Regions from separate parts of the Streptomyces noursei ATCC 11455 genome, predicted to be linked through region 2. Evidence: riboswitches for the same ligand, from Rfam matches in the RefSeq annotation. Region 2 holds a riboswitch; each other region holds the start of a gene.
The links. Region 2 has a riboswitch for cobalamin ahead of metE (5-methyltetrahydropteroyltriglutamate--homocysteine S-methyltransferase). Riboswitches for the same ligand answer to the same signal wherever they lie in the genome.
Positions count from the first base shown of each region.

Region 1 (5,252 bases), 1.9 Mb from region 2:
GCTTCCACCTCGCCGAGACGGAGTTGCGCCGCCTGGGCCGCACGGACCGCAAGGGGGCGCCGGACACCTTCGACCCGGCCGGTTACGCGGCCCTGCTGTCCCGCCTGCGCTCCCCCGAACCCGGCACACCCGTCTACGCCCCCGCGTTCGACCGCCGCATCGAGGAGCCGGTCGCCGGCAGCATCCCGGTGGCCCCGCACATCCCGCTCGTCATCACCGAGGGCAACTACCTCCTGCTGCACTCCGACCCCTGGGCGCGGATCCGCGAACTGCTCGACGAGGTCTGGTTCATGGAACTGGACGGCCAGGAGCGGGTGCGGCGGCTGATCGCCCGCCACGAGCGGTTCGGCCGCCTGCGCATCGACGCCGAGGATTTCGTCCGCACCTCCGACGAGGCCAACGCCCGCCTCGTGGCGGCCACCCGCCCCCGGGCCGACCTCGTCGTGACCTTCACCGAGGACGAGGCCCCGCCCCGGACGGACGACTGACCCGCCCGGACCCCACCGCCGCCGGTCCCGACGCGACCCCAACTCGGCTCCGCGCCGCACCCCTTCTCCTCGGCCGGGTATCAACACCCCTTCCAAAATGACATCATGGATGTCATCATGACAGCATGAGTGTCATCGAGGGGGATGCCGGCCATGGCGCCGGCCAGGGCATCGGCGCGGATTCCGATGCCGTCGACACCCGACGGACCGCCGACCCGCCGGCGGCGACCGAGGAGCTGTTGCACGACGTCATCCGGCGGCTGTGGCCGCTGCACCGGACGATCGTGCGCGCCGTGGAGCGGGAACTGGAAGGCACCGGCATGACCGCCGGCGAGCACGCCCTGCTCGACGCACTGCGCACCCACGGGCCGCGCACCGTCCCGCAGTTGGCGCGCTCCCTGGGCCTGGACCGACAGCCGGTGCAGCGCTGGGTGAACCACGCGGCGGATCTGGGCCTGGTCGTGACGGCCCCCAATCCCGCGCACCGCCGCTCGTCGCTGATCCGGCTCACCGACGAGGGCACCGAGGTGATGCGCGGGATACAGGACGCCGAGGCGGCGGAACTCCGCCGCGGGCTGGCCGACCTGTCGCCCGGGGAGGTCCGCACGGCGCTGCGGGTCCTGGATCGGCTCGGCGAGGAATTCCGGCACTTGGCGGACGGCTCGCGCGTTCCCCCGGAGGAAAGCGGCAATCCCGAAATGCCGGACGCCGCCGACCAGGAGGACGCACAGGCCGCGATACCGCCCGCACACGGGCACCGACCGCCGGCGCCCGCCCGACCAGCCGACCGCCCGACGCAGACAGAAGGCCCCGCAGCATGACCCACGACTTCCAGGCATGGTCCGAGATCGACAACGGCACCGTGCCGATCGCCGACGACGGCGAGCTGTTCTACGAGACGGCCGGCTCGGGACCTGCGGTGGTGCTGCTGCACGGCGGCATGCTCGACCAGCACATGTGGGACGAGCAGTTCTCCTGGCTGGTCAACTCCGGCCTGCGGGTGGTCCGTTACGACTCCCGCGGCCACGGCCTCTCCTCCACGGTGACGGGCGACTGGGCCAACCACGACGACCTGGCGGCCCTGCTGGACGCGCTCGACATACCGCGCGCCGTCCTCGTCGGCCTCTCGCACGGCTCCCGGGTCGCGCTGGACACCGCGCTCGCCCACCCGGACCGGGTCTCGGCCCTCTTCCTCGCCGCCCCCGGGGTCAGCGGTCGCCCCTTCACCGACCCCTTCGTCCTGGAGCACATCCGGGGGCAGGTCGCCGCGATCGGTGCACCGGACGGCGCGGAGCGCTATGTGGAGCACTTCCTCCGGATGTGGGTGGACGGGCCGTACCGCGCGCCGTCCGCCGTGCACCCCGGCTTCCGGGAGCGGATGCGTGCCTCCGCGAGCGCCAATGTCGAGGTGCACGCCGACGGTGTGGGCGCCGGCATGCCCCTGGAGGTCGGCGCCGCGGACCGCCTGGCCGAGATCAAGGTGCCGACCACCGTCCTCGACGGCGACCTCGACTCCACCGACATATCCGCCAACGCCCACGCCATAGCGCTACAGGTCCCCGGCGCCCGCCGCATCCGCGTCCCCGCCGCGGGCCATATGGTGAACCTGGAGAACACCCCGCTCTTCGACCAGGAATTGCACGCCTTCCTGTCGTCCCTGGCCCTCTGAGACGGCCCGTCCCGCCCCGGGCGAGGGCCCGGGGCGCCACCGGGCCGGCCCGCTGCCCTCGGCGCCCGCTAGAGTGACCGGGCCGTGGTGATCGGGAAGACCGGTGCAGGACCTTGTGTCCCAGGCCGGCGCGGCCCTCGCCACTGTGATCGGGGAGTTTCCACCCCTCTCCGTACGCGCCCGGTGCGCGTACGGCGCCACTGACCGCAGCCTGCGGCCGGGAAGGCGGGGCGGACGCGTGCACCCGTAAGCCAGGAGACCGGCCACGGCATCTCACGAACTGATCCACGAGGTGCTGGAGCGTGATGGCCGAATGGCCCTGTCCACGAATACCCCGGGAAATTCCCCCTCCCCCCGCGACGCGTCCCTCGGCGGCATATCCGGATCCACCGGTTCCTTCCGCTGGCAGCGTCGGGACACCGTCCGCACGGCCGGGCTGATGACCGTGATCGCCGTGCTGCACATCGTCGCCTTCGGCGTGCTGTTCCTGCTGGTCGTGCCGGGCCACTACACGGTCGGCAGCCAGGTGTTCGGTGCCGGCCTCGGCATCACCGCGTACACCCTGGGCATGCGGCACGCCTTCGACGCCGACCACATCGCGGCGATCGACAACACCACCCGCAAGCTGATGGCCGACGGCAAACGGCCGGTCTCGGTGGGCTTCTGGTTCGCCCTCGGCCACTCCAGCGTGGTCGTCGTGATGGCCGCGCTGGTGGCGGGCGGCGCCCAGCTCGCCGGCACGCTGATGAACGACAACTCCCGTACACACCAGGTGCTCGGCCTCGTCGGCACGACCGTCTCCGGCACCTTCCTCTACCTCATCGCCGCCCTCAACCTCATCGCCCTGGTCGGCATCCTGAAGGTCTTCCGGGCGATGCGGGCGGGCGCGTACGACGAGCAGGAGCTGGAGCGGCACCTGGATTCCCGGGGCTTCATGAACCGGATCCTGGGCCGTCTCACCAAGTCCATCAGCCGGCCCGGCCAGATGTTCCCGCTCGGTTTCCTCTTCGGCCTCGGCTTCGACACCGCGACCGAGGTGACGCTGATGGTGATGGCGGGCAGCGGTGCCGCGGCGGGCCTGCCCTGGTACGCGATCCTGTGCCTGCCGCTGCTGTTCGCCGCCGGGATGAGCCTGTTCGACACCCTGGACGGCACGTTCATGAACTTCGCCTACCAGTGGGCGTTCTCCAACCCGGTGCGCAAGGTCTACTACAACCTCACCATCACGGGCCTGTCGATCGCGGTCGCGTTCCTCATCGGCACCATCGAGCTGGTGACCGTCCTGCACGACAAGTTCGGGCTGGACGACCCGCTGACGGCCGGGATCTCCTCCCTCGACCTGGACAACGTGGGCTTCATCATCGTCGGCCTGTTCGTCGTGGTGTGGGCCGCGGCGCTGGCGTACTGGCGCCTGGGCGGCGTCGAGAAGCGCTGGACCGCCCGCACGGCGAACGCCCGGCCCGCCGACGACACCGTCCCGGCACCCCGCACCGGGGACACCGACACCCCGTCCCCCGACACCCCCTGAGCACCACCGCCCGTGGGATGCGGCCTCCCCCTCCCCCTTAACAAGGGACGGAGGGAAAGGCCGCACTCCACGGGCAGCACGCACACCGACAGCGCTCGTCCGCGCGACGCCTCAGGTGGCCGAGCCGGCCGCCGCTCCGGTCAGCAGGTCCGGGCCCCAGCGCTCCAGCGCCGCCGCCAGGTCGAGCGGCCGCAGCCGGTCCGCCACCTCCGCCCCCGGCCAGTCCTCCCGCGGCACCCGCCACATCACCTCGAACTCGTTGCCGTCCGGGTCCCGCGCGTAGAGCGACTTGGAGACCAGGTGGTCGCTGGTCCCCACCAGCGCGCCCCGCTCCCGCAGCCGTTCCGCGATCACCGAGAGATCGCCCAGCGTCCCGACCTCCCAGGCCAGGTGGTACAGCCCGATCCGGCCGCCCTCCGGCCCGGGCGCGTCCGGCCCCACCGCGAACAGCCCCAGATCGTGGTCGTTGTGCGAATCGGGCGCGCTCAGAAAGGCCGCCCGCCCCGGAATCTCCACGTCGACCGTGAATCCCAGCACCTCGGTGTAGAACGCCACCGACCGCGCCACCTCACGGATGTACAGCACCGCGTGATTGAGCCGCCGTACGGACATCGATCCTCCATTCCTTACCTCAACTCGTCCCCCGCCGTGTGTCTGCCGGTGCGCACGCAATTTACTTGAAACTTCAAGTCACCAGTCACGATACACCCCTCCCCTGGACCACCAAAGCCCCCCATTCACCACCAAACGACAGCCTCCCGACACTCACCCCACCCCAAAGCCATCACTTTTGTTTTCCAAGCACCTACTTGGAAAACAAAAGCAACATCACTACGATCCCACCATGACCACAACCAGGGAAGATGGATACGAACTGTCCACGGACCCGGACCGGCTCGACGTCGACCTGGTCCACCACTGGCTCTCCACGGACGCGTTCTGGGCGCTCGGCCGCAGCCGGGAGACCGTCGAACAGGCCGCCCGCGCCTCCGTCAACTTCGCCGTCCACACCCCCGACGGCTCCCAGGTCGCCTACGCCCGGGTCGTCACCGACCGGGCGACCTTCGCCTGGCTGTGCGACGTCTACGTCGCACCCGAGCACCGCGGCAGGGGTCTCGGCACATGGCTGGCCGGCGCCGTGCGCGACCACCTCGCCCCCTACCGGCTCAAGCGCGTACTGCTCACCACGTCGGACGCCCACGAGATCTACGCCCGGGCCGGCTTCGTCCCCTTCCCCACCCCCGAAAACCTGATGATCCTGGACCCGGCGGCATGAACGACCCGGGCAAGCGCGTGGTGGTCCTGTGCGGCGGAGAGAGCGCGGAACGCGACGTCTCCCACGCCTCGGGCCGGTCGGTGGCCCGAGCCCTGCTGGAGCGCGGACACGAGGTGACACTGATCGACCCGGCCGCCGCCGTGCCGGTCGTGGCCGGACCGCTGCGCCCCGGCGACGACGTCAAGGAGTGCGCGGTCGGCACGACTCCGCCGCCGCGCGCGGACCGGCCACGATTGCGGCGGCGGATGCACGCGGCGCTGACCGGCGGCCCGGTCCTGGAGCTGCTGCGGG
Region 1 covers NZ_CP011533.1:6,431,025-6,436,276, reverse strand. Annotated here, with positions in the region: gene SNOUR_RS27315 (nucleoside/nucleotide kinase family protein) at 1-488, shown strand, start outside; gene SNOUR_RS27310 (MarR family winged helix-turn-helix transcriptional regulator) at 614-1,309, shown strand; gene SNOUR_RS27305 (alpha/beta fold hydrolase) at 1,306-2,157, shown strand; cobalamin riboswitch at 2,226-2,439, shown strand; gene nicT (Nickel transporter NicT) at 2,471-3,685, shown strand; gene SNOUR_RS27295 (VOC family protein) at 3,797-4,297, opposite strand; gene SNOUR_RS27290 (GNAT family N-acetyltransferase) at 4,530-4,961, shown strand; gene SNOUR_RS27285 (D-alanine--D-alanine ligase family protein) at 4,958-5,252, shown strand, end outside.
Region 1: it holds a riboswitch for cobalamin, as region 2 does, so the genes downstream of both, nicT (Nickel transporter NicT) here and metE (5-methyltetrahydropteroyltriglutamate--homocysteine S-methyltransferase) in region 2, are expected to answer to the same signal.

Region 2 (5,252 bases):
TATTTCGCTCGATCGCGCCGTGGCGGACCCGGTAGGTTCCCGCCGTGAGTGATGACGAGGAAACGGAGATCCGCCTCGCGGCGACGGCGGACGCGGCGGCGATCGCCCACATCCACATGGCCTCCCGCGCGGCGGCGATGCCGTACCTGCCGGCGCAGAAACGGGGTCACGAGCAGGTGACCCGATGGTTCGAGCAGGTCGTCCTCACGACGTGCCGGGTGTGGGTGGCGGTGCGGGGGACGGAGATCCTCGGCTACGCCGCCCTCGAAGGCGACATGCTCGAACACCTCTATCTGCGGCCCGAGTTGCGCCGCCGAGGCATCGGCACCCTGCTGCTCGACGAGGTCAGACGGCACAGTCCGGACGGGCTGTCACTGCACGTCTTCCAGCAGAACACCCAGGCCCGCGCGTTCTACGCACGCCATGGCTTCCATGTGCTCGACACCAGCGACGGCGACCGCAACATGGAGAACCTGCCCGACATGACCCTGCGCTGGCCCGGGCGGTGACCAGGTGCCGAGGGTGGGGAGGGGGTCGGGGAGGGGCGCACGACTCCCCTCCCCGACCAAGCGGTCCCGGTGTCAGGAGGTCGGCAGCTCCGCACGGACCGTGCGGGCCGCGGCCACCAGGCTCTCCAGGGAGGCCCGCACCTCGGGCCAGTCACGGGTCTTGAGCCCGCAGTCGGGGTTGACCCACAGGCGTTCGGCGGGGATGGCCCGCAGGCCGGTGCGCAGCAGGTCCGCCGCCTCCGCCGGGCTCGGCACGCGCGGGGAGTGGATGTCGTACACGCCGGGTCCGGCCTCGCGCGGGTAGCCGTGGGCGGCCAGCTCCCGGGCGACCTGCATATGGGACCGGGTGGCCTCCAGGCTGATCACGTCCGCGTCGAGGTCGTCGATGGCCTGCACGATGTCGCCGAACTCGGCGTAGCACATGTGGGTGTGGATCTGGGTGTCCGGGCGCACCCCGCTGGTGGACAGGCGGAAGGCATCGGTGGCCCACGCCAGGTACGCGGGGCGGTCGGCGGCGCGCAGCGGCAGCGTCTCGCGGAGCGCCGGCTCGTCCACCTGGATCACCGATGTGCCGGCCGCCTCCAGGTCGGCGACCTCGTCGCGCAGTGCCAGGGCGACCTGGCGCGCGGTCCGCGCCAGTGGCTGGTCGTCGCGGACGAAGGACCAGGCGAGCATGGTGACGGGACCGGTGAGCATGCCCTTGACGGGGCGTTCGGTCAGTGACTGGGCATAGGTCGTCCAACGGACCGTCATGGGCTCGGGACGGGAGATGTCACCGGCCAGCACCGGCGGGCGGACGTAGCGGGTGCCGTAGGACTGCACCCAGCCGTGCCGGGTGGCGAGATAGCCGGTGAGCTGCTCGGCGAAGTACTGGACCATGTCGTTGCGTTCGGGCTCGCCGTGCACCAGGACGTCCAGCCCGGCCTTCTCCTGGAAGGAGACGACCTCCTGGATCTCGGCCCTGATCCGCTCCTCGTAACCGGCGGTGTCGATCCGGCCGGCCCGCAGGTCCGCGCGGGCGGCGCGCAGTTCGTCGGTCTGGGGGAAGGATCCGATGGTGGTGGTCGGCAGCAGCGGCAGGCCGAGGTGGGTGCGCTGGGCGACGGTCCGCTGGCCATATGCCTGGGAGCGCCGGACGTCGGCCTCGGTGACGGCCGCGACGCGGGCCCGCACGGCCGGGTCGTGGGTGAGGACCGAATTGGCTCGGGAGGCCAGGTCGGCGCGGTTCGCGGCGAGTTCGGCGGCGATGGTGTCGGTGCCCTGCGACAGGCCGCGGGCCAGGGTCACCAGCTCCGTGGTCTTCTGCCTGGCGAAGGCCAGCCAACGGGCGATCTGCGGGTCGATGTCCCGCTCCAGGGCGGCGTCCAGCGGCACGTGCAGCAGGGAGCAGGACGCCGCCACATCGACCCGGTCGGCGAGGCCGAGCAGGGTGCCGAGGGTGGCCAGCGACTTCTCCAGATCGTTGATCCAGATGTTGCGGCCGTTGACCACGCCCGCCACCAGGCGCTTGCCCGGCAGTCCGCCGACGGCCGCCAGCGCGTCGAGGTTGGCCGCGGCCGCGTCGGTGAAGTCGAGCGCCAGTCCGTCCACCGGAGCCTTGGCCAGTACGGGCAGGGCATCGCCGAGCCGGTCGAAGTACGACGCGACCAGCAGTTTCGGGCGGTCGGTACGGGTGCCCAGTTCGCGGTAGGCCCGTGCGGCGGCGTTCAGGTCGGCCGGGGTGCGGTCCTGCACCAGGGCGGGCTCGTCGAGCTGCACCCACTCCGCGCCCGCCGCCCGCAGGTCGGCGAGGACCTGCGCGTAGACCGGCAGCAGCCGGTCGAGGAGGGTCAGCGGCTCGAAGTCGGCGGCCACGCCTGGGGCGGGCTTCGACAGCAGGAGGTAGGTGACCGGGCCGACCAGCACCGGCCGGGCCGTCAGCCCGAGCGCGAGGGCCTCCTCGAACTCGGCCACCTGCTTTGCGGAGTCGGCGGCGAAGACGGTGTCGGGGCCCAACTCCGGCACGAGATAGTGGTAGTTGGTGTCGAACCACTTGGTCATCTCCAGCGGCGCGACGTCCTGCGTGCCGCGCGCCATCGCGAAGTAGCCGTCGAGGGCGTCGGCCGCGACGGCGGCGCGGTGGCGGTCCGGGACGGCACCGACCATGACGCTGGTGTCCAGCACATGGTCGTAGTACGAGAAGTCACCGGTGGGCACCTCGTGGATGCCGGCGTCGGCCAGTCGCCGCCAGTGGGCACGGCGCAGGGTGCGGGCGGTCTCCGTCAGGGCGTCGGCGGTGACCTTGCCCTTCCAATAGCCCTCGACGGCCTTCTTCAGTTCCCGGTGCCGGCCCTGGCGGGGGTAGCCGTACACGGTGGCCCGTGCTGCCGCGGCTGCGGGCTTCGCTGTCACGGAACTCTCCTTCGCGAAATGGTCTCCTGAAACGTCCCGGCGAGGGAACGAGGAGCGCGAAGGGATGACGAACCGGGCGGATCCACGGTGCGCTCGCGACGCACGTGTCCGCCTGGTATGTACGCCGACCCGCCCTCGAGGTCACCGGGATGTCCGTGTACGCAGGGGCGCACACGGGCAACGGGCAGGTCTTCGGACTCGCGGGCGCGCCTGCCGGAGTCTTCCGGCGGGCACCTACTGGCCGTCGCTTCCCGGATCCGCGGCCCGGATCCAGTGCGTATGACGGCGGTCGTTCCCACTCACCGCTGCGGGGCAGTCCCGGATTCCCACCGGGTTCCCTCTTGCGACGCTCCCGTCTGGCGGACGGGGCGAACCTGTTGCCCGGCCAGCGTAGAACGCCGTCCCCCTGACGGTCACCCATGTTCAGATGCCGGACTATGAGATGAGACACAGGTGGCGCAGGGTTCGGCCGCGGCGGGGCGCGGCGCGACCCCCGGAGCACCGGTCCGCACGCGTCGCCGCGCGCCCGCCCTCGCCGGCGCCCCTTTCCCCTCCCCGCGTCCTCCGGTCCCGAAGTACTTCGATATCGATGGGGACGGCACCGCCGTGGACGCGGGGCAGGAATCCAGGAATTCCAAGGAAGCGGCAGCAGGGGCGAAAGGCACGCCCCACAGCGTGCCAATTCGGCACGGAAAGGGGCTGGTCACAGAGGAGATGGGTGGTTTTGCAGAGCAGTTCACCGACGGGCGCGGGCGGCGACTCGCGGGGAGTGGAAGTTTCCGGAGAATGCCTGGGATGTCGGCGATGACCAGCTGACTTGCCCATCCGTTCGCGAGCGGAGACCGGCATGATCTAGCCCCCGTCGCCGATTGGCTTCAACTCACCTATTTCCACTAAAGTTTGGGGTGCACCGCACAGGAAAGGGGCGCAAAAATGGCCGTCAAGGAAACCATCCAGGTTGATGAGTCGCAGAAGGATGAGCCGGGTGTTCAGGAGGTAATCACTCCTGTTCCGGTCGGCAACCAGATTGTCAAGAAGGCGACTTACTGGCAGTCGATTCTCCAGGACGACCTCAATCCCGAGGTGACGGACGGCGTCACGCCGATCCGGTTCGCCGTCCCCGAGATGGTCGACGAGGAATACGAGACCGAGGAGTCGAACGAGGACGGCACCAAGAAGATCGCGATCCGTCAGGTTCTCGATCTCAAGTGGTACGAGGCCGACCTCGGCGCCGAGAACGTGGCCAAGCTCCAGGAAGCGGTCAAGCCCTTCGTGGCCGTCGCCCGCGCCTCCGAGGCTCCCACGTCGAAGCCGGCACGCAAGAAGCGCGCGGCCAAGTAAGGAAGCAACGCCCCCTCCGACGAGGGGGCGTTCACGTCCGTACGACCGGGCGCGATCACTACGGCGCCTGCGCGGCCCCTGCCGGCGCACCGCACACGGGCGGGCCGGTCCGGGCCGGGGCGGGGTCCTCGTCCGGGCTGCCCGCTTCGGTGGCCGTCTCCTCGTCGGTCTCCCCCGGGTGCATGATCTGGACGTCCCGCAGCAGCCCGTCCACCAGGTCGTCCAGGTCGAGGCGCTTCTCCACCGACCGCAGGTCGGCCAGGCCGGCCCGGAGGGTGACCCGGGGCGGTGCGAGGAGCTTGCAGCAGTCCTCGTCGGGCAGTACGGAGATCTGTTCGGTGCCGATGGACCGGGCTTCGTCGATGATCTCCTGCTTCTCCCAGCCGATCAGCGGGCGCAGCACCGGCAGGGTGGCGGCCTCGTCGACGGCGGCCAGGTTCGCCAGGGTCTGACTGGCCACCTGCCCCAGGCTGTCGCCGGTCACCAGGGCCTCCGCCGCGATCCGGCCCGCCAGCGCGGAGGCCACGCGGACCATGAGCCGTCGTTGTGCGACGACTTGGAGCCTGCCGGCCCCCGCGATCGCCAACTGCTTCTGTGCCTGGCCGAGCGCGATGACATGCAGCCGTCCGGCGGGCTGACAGCGGTTGAGTTCCCTGGCCAGGGCGTACGCCTTGTACATGGAGGCGGCGTTCGTGTAGGGAGCGCCGGTGAAGTGGACGAAATCGCAGCGCAGTCCACGGCGCATGGCCCGATAGGCCGCCACCGGTGAGTCGTACCCACCGGACAGCAGCACCAGCGCGCGTCCGCTGGAGCCGACGGGCAGTCCGCCCGGCCCCTGATGGCGGACCCAGGAGACATAGCTTTCCTTGTGGTCGATCTCGATGGAGATCCGCACGTCGGGGTGGGAGAGGTTCACCGGCACCGGCCCGAGGGCTTCCCGGACCCGGGCCCCGAGGAAGCGCTCGAACTGCGACGAGGTCATCTCGAAGTTCTTGTTCCGGCGCTTGACCC
Region 2 covers NZ_CP011533.1:8,325,685-8,330,936, reverse strand. Annotated here, with positions in the region: gene SNOUR_RS35560 (GNAT family N-acetyltransferase) at 45-509, shown strand; gene metE (5-methyltetrahydropteroyltriglutamate--homocysteine S-methyltransferase) at 582-2,900, opposite strand; cobalamin riboswitch at 3,067-3,293, opposite strand; gene SNOUR_RS35550 (Lsr2 family protein) at 3,834-4,241, shown strand; gene thiI (tRNA uracil 4-sulfurtransferase ThiI) at 4,300-5,252, opposite strand, start outside.

Region 3 (5,252 bases), 4.8 Mb from region 2:
CTCTACTCCCTGATGCTGGGCCTCCTCGCGCTGCTCGGCTTCATGGCGATCAAGGCCGGCACGGACACCCGGGGCAATGCGCAGTTGGCGATCCCGCAGCTCTTCGCGGACATGTTCCCCAGCTGGTTCGCCGGGGTGGCGTTCGCCGCGATCGGCATCGGCGCGCTGGTGCCCGCGGCGATCATGTCGATCGCCGCCGCCAACCTCTTCACCCGGAACGTCTACAAGGACTTCCTCAAGCCCACCGCCACGCCCGAGCAGGAGCACAAGGTCGCCAAGCTGGTCTCCCTGCTGGTCAAGGTCGGAGCGCTGGTCTTCGTCCTCACCATGGACAAGACCGTCGCGATCAACTTCCAGCTGCTGGGCGGCATCTGGATCCTGCAGACCATGCCGGCGCTGGTCGGCGGCCTCTTCACCCGGTGGTTCCACCGCTGGGCGCTGCTGGCCGGCTGGGCGATCGGCATGGTCTACGGCACCCTCGCCGCGTACGGGGTGGCCAGCCCGACCCAGAAGCACTTCGGCGGCTCCAGCGCGGAGATCCCCGGGATCGGCGAGATCGGCTACATCGGCCTCACCGCGTTCGTGCTGAACGTGGTGGTGACGGTCGTCCTGACGGTCGTCCTCAAGGCCCTCAAGGCCCCTGAGGGCACCGACGAGACCTCCCCCGACGACTACACCGCCGACCTCGGCGACAAGGGCGTCGTCGCCGACCTGCCGCCGGCGACGACGGGTGCGCCGGCGGGGCACTGAGGCGCGCCGACACCTACGGTCGAGGGCCGCCGCGCTCCCCCAGGGGCGCGGCGGCCCTCCGCCGTGCAGGGGACGCACGCGGCCGAGGGGGCAGTCCGTCAGCCGCCGGGTGTCGAACGCCCTGCCCACCGGTGACGGGAGGGAGAGCGGATCGCCGGGCGGGGTCATGGAACCTTCTCCTTCCGGAGAGCTGCGGAGTGGCGGAGCGGAGACCTCTGACACCGACCATAACGACGGCCACTGACAGTGACGACCGCACTCAACGACCCGGCCGCACACGCCCGTTGGCTCGGTCACACTGGCCCCATGGACATCACGATCAGACCCGTACGCCAGGCGGAGTTCGAGACGGTCGGGGAGCTCGTGGCGGAGGTGTATCTGGCCGAGGGGTTGCTGCACGGCGGGGCGCACGATCCGTACGCGGCGGAGCTGCGGAAGGTGGCGCACCGCGCGGAGCACGCCGAGGTGCTGGTGGCCGCGGACGGGGTGGACGGGGCGGTGCTGGGCGCGGTGACGTTCGCGGCGCACGGCAGCCCGTACGCGGAGTTGGCCGGGCCCGGGGAGGGCGAGTTCCGGATGCTGGCGGTGCGGCCCGAGGGGCGCGGGCGCGGCATCGGGGAGGCCCTGGTGCGGGCCTGTCTGACGCGGGCGCGGGCGCTGGGGCTGCGCGGGATGGTGCTGTCGAGCCAGCAGCACCTGCTGCCGGCGCACCGGCTCTACCGGCGGCTGGGGTTCGCGCGGGCGGCCGAGCGGGACTGGGCCCCGGTGCCCGGTCTCACGCTGTGGGCGTTCGCCCGCGAGCTGACCTGAGCGGCGTTCCGGCGGGCTCCGAGCCGCCTTCGGGCGGGCCGCCGGCGGGATTTCGGCGGGGTTCCGAGGCGTTTCGGAGGGGATCCGGGCGAGTCGGCGCTTCGTACACCTGGGGGAATGGTATGAGGCGGCGACACAAGATGTGGGGGTGCGTGCGGGGAGCGACACAAGATGTATGCTCGTCCTCGCTGTCGCCGCAGGGGAATCCGGTGCGAATCCGGAACTGTCCCGCAACGGTGTGCGAGCGCGGACCACGGCCCTTTCCCCAAGGGCCGGTCGAGCGCTCCCGAGTCCGAGGACCTGCCGACGGTACGCCCGCACCGCCATCGGTGCGGCGTCGATACGTCCGGGCCCCGAGGGATGGGCAGATGGACGCCGCGCGGCCGACCCGCGCACCCCCGGTTCGCCGCGGGGTGCCCCCTGCCCGCACGGCTCCCGTCATGCCGCCACCCCTCCCGGCCCCCGCCGAGTGAGGGAGAGCATCAGGTGACCATCGCGCCAACGGAGCCAGCGTCAGACGCCGAGGTCGTGCAGCCCGTGGTGGCCGCGCCTCCCGCGCACGCGGACGGGCCGGGCACCGCCCTGCTGCGGACGCTGACCGAGCTGACCGCGGACCTGACCGCGACCGACCCCGGCAAGGTGGCCGCCGCCGCGCTGCGCGGCCGGCACCCCGGGTCCGACGAGGCCGAGTTGCGGGCGCTGGCCACCGAGGCCGCGGCCGGGCTGATCGCCGACGAGCCGCAGTACTCCAAGCTCGCCGCGCGGCTGCTCACCCTCGCCGTCGCCGAGGAGGCCGCCGGTCAGGGCGCCACCTCCTTCTCGGCGTCGATCGCGGTCGGCCACCAGGAGGGGCTGATCGCGGACGTCACCGCCGCGTTCGTCGACACCCACGCCGAGCGGCTGGACGCGCTGGTCGACAGGGCACTGGAGGCCGGCGCCGACGACCGGTTCGGGTACTTCGGGCTGCGCACCCTGCACTCGCGCTATCTGCTGCGGCACCCCACCACCCGCAAGGTGATCGAGACGCCCCAGCACTTCCTGCTGCGGGTGGCCTGCGGGCTCGCCGAGGACGACTCGGCGCGGGCGCTCGCGGACGTCGCCGAGCTGTACCGGATGACCAGCACGCTCTCCTACCTACCGTCCTCCCCCACGCTCTTCAACTCCGGCACCCGCCACCCGCAGATGTCCTCCTGCTATCTGCTGGACTCCCCGCTGGACGAGCTGGACTCCATCTACGACCGCTACCACCAGGTGGCCCGGCTCTCGAAGCACGCCGGCGGGATCGGCCTGTCGTACTCCCGGATCCGCGCCCGCGGTTCGCTGATCCGCGGCACCAACGGGCACTCCAACGGCATCGTGCCGTTCCTGCGCACCCTGGACGCGTCGGTGGCCGCGGTCAACCAGGGCGGCCGCCGCAAGGGCGCGGCCTGCGTCTACCTGGAGAGCTGGCACGCCGACATCGAGGAATTCCTGGAGCTGCGGGACAACACCGGCGAGGAGGCCCGCCGGACCCACAACCTCAACATCGCGCACTGGATCCCGGACGAGTTCATGCGCCGGGTGGAGGCGGACGCGGACTGGTCGCTGTTCTCCCCCTCGGACGTGCCCGAGCTCGTCGACCTGTGGGGCGAGGAGTTCGACACCGCCTACCGGGCGGCGGAGGCCGCGGGCAAGGCCCTCAAGCAGGTGCCGGCCAGGGTGCTGTACTCCCGGATGATGCGCACCCTGGCGCAGACCGGCAACGGCTGGATGACGTTCAAGGACGCCGCCAACCGCACCGCCAACCAGACCGCCGAGCCCGGCCGGGTCGTGCACTCCTCCAACCTGTGCACCGAGATCCTGGAGGTCACCGACGACGGCGAGACCGCGGTCTGCAACCTGGGGTCGGTCAACCTCGCGGCCCACCTGGGCGCCGAGGGCGAGATGGACTGGGAGCGGCTGGACGCCACCGTCCGCACCGCCGTGACCTTCCTCGACCGGGTCGTGGACATCAACTTCTACCCGACCGAGCAGGCCGCCGCCTCCAACTCCCGCTGGCGGCCGGTCGGTCTGGGCCTGATGGGCCTGCAGGACGTCTTCTTCCGGCTGCGGCTGCCGTTCGACTCGGCCGAGGCCCGGGAGCTGTCCACCCGCATCTCCGAGCGGATCATGCTGGCCGCCTACGAGGCGTCCGCCGACCTCGCCGAGCGGCACGGCCCGCACGCGGCCTGGTCCGCGACCCGTACGGCGCGCGGCGTGCTGCACCCGGACCACTACCCGAACGCAGAGCCGCGCTGGGCGGACCGCTGGACGGCGCTGCGCACCCGGATCGCCGCGACCGGGATGCGCAACTCGCTGCTGCTGGCCATCGCGCCGACCGCCACCATCGCCTCCATCGCCGGCGTCTACGAGTGCATCGAGCCGCAGGTCTCCAACCTCTTCAAGCGCGAGACGCTGTCCGGTGAGTTCCTCCAGGTCAACACGTACCTGATCGAGGAGCTCAAGGAGTTGGGCCTGTGGGACGCGCGGACCCGGGACGCGCTGCGGGAGGCCAACGGCTCCGTCCAGGAGCTGGCCTGGATCCCCGAGGACGTCCGGTACCGCTACCGCACGGCCTGGGAGATCCCCCAGCGCGCCCTGATCGACATGGCCGCGGACCGCACGCCGTACCTGGACCAGAGCCAGTCGCTCAACCTCTTCATGGCGTCGCCGACCATCGGCAAGCTCAGCTCGATGTACGCCTACGCCTGGAAGCGCGGCATCAAGACCACGTACTACCTGCGCTCGCGGCCGGCGACCCGGATCGCCCAGTCGGCCCGCGCCGCGTCCGTCCCCGCACAGCTGCCGGTGGCCGACCCCGAGGCGGTCGCCTGCTCCCTGGAAAACCCCGAGTCCTGCGAGGCATGCCAGTAATCATGACCACTGCACCCGAGAAGAACGCCGGCGCCGCCCACACCGTCACCACCGGCGGCCGCAAGAACCTCCTCGACCCGGGGTTCGAGCTGACCCTGCGCCCCATGCGCTACCCGGACTTCTACGACCGCTACCGGGACGCGATCAAGAACACCTGGACCGTGGAGGAGGTCGACCTCCACTCCGACGTCGCCGACCTCGCCAAGCTCTCCCCGGGCGAGCAGCACCTCATCGGCCGTCTGGTGGCGTTCTTCGCCACCGGCGACTCGATCGTGGCCAACAACCTCGTCCTGACGCTGTACAAGCACATCAACTCCCCCGAGGCGCGGCTCTACCTGAGCCGTCAGCTCTTCGAGGAGGCGGTGCACGTCCAGTTCTATCTGACGCTGCTGGACACCTACCTCCCCGACCCGGACGACCGGGCCGCCGCCTTCGCCGCGGTGGAGAACATCCCGTCCATCCGCGAGAAGGCGGAGTTCTGCTTCCGGTGGATGGACCACGTCGAGCAGCTGGACCAGCTGGAGAGCAAGGCCGACCGCCGCCGCTTCCTGCTGAACCTGATCTGCTTCGCGGCGTGCATCGAGGGCCTGTTCTTCTACGGCGCGTTCGCGTACGTGTACTGGTTCCGCTCGCGCGGCCTGCTGCACGGCCTGGCCACCGGCACCAACTGGGTCTTCCGCGACGAGACCATGCACATGGACTTCGCGTTCTCGGTGGTGGACACCGTCCGCGAGGAGGAGCCCGACCTCTTCGACGACGCGCTCCAGCAGCAGGTCACCGACATGCTCAAGGAGGCCGTG
Region 3 covers NZ_CP011533.1:3,530,947-3,536,198, forward strand. Annotated here, with positions in the region: gene mctP (monocarboxylate uptake permease MctP) at 1-750, shown strand, start outside; gene SNOUR_RS14620 (GNAT family N-acetyltransferase) at 1,057-1,560, shown strand; cobalamin riboswitch at 1,730-1,882, shown strand; gene SNOUR_RS14625 (ribonucleoside-diphosphate reductase subunit alpha) at 2,047-4,452, shown strand; gene SNOUR_RS14630 (ribonucleotide-diphosphate reductase subunit beta) at 4,455-5,252, shown strand, end outside.
Region 3: it holds a riboswitch for cobalamin, as region 2 does, so the genes downstream of both, SNOUR_RS14625 (ribonucleoside-diphosphate reductase subunit alpha) here and metE (5-methyltetrahydropteroyltriglutamate--homocysteine S-methyltransferase) in region 2, are expected to answer to the same signal.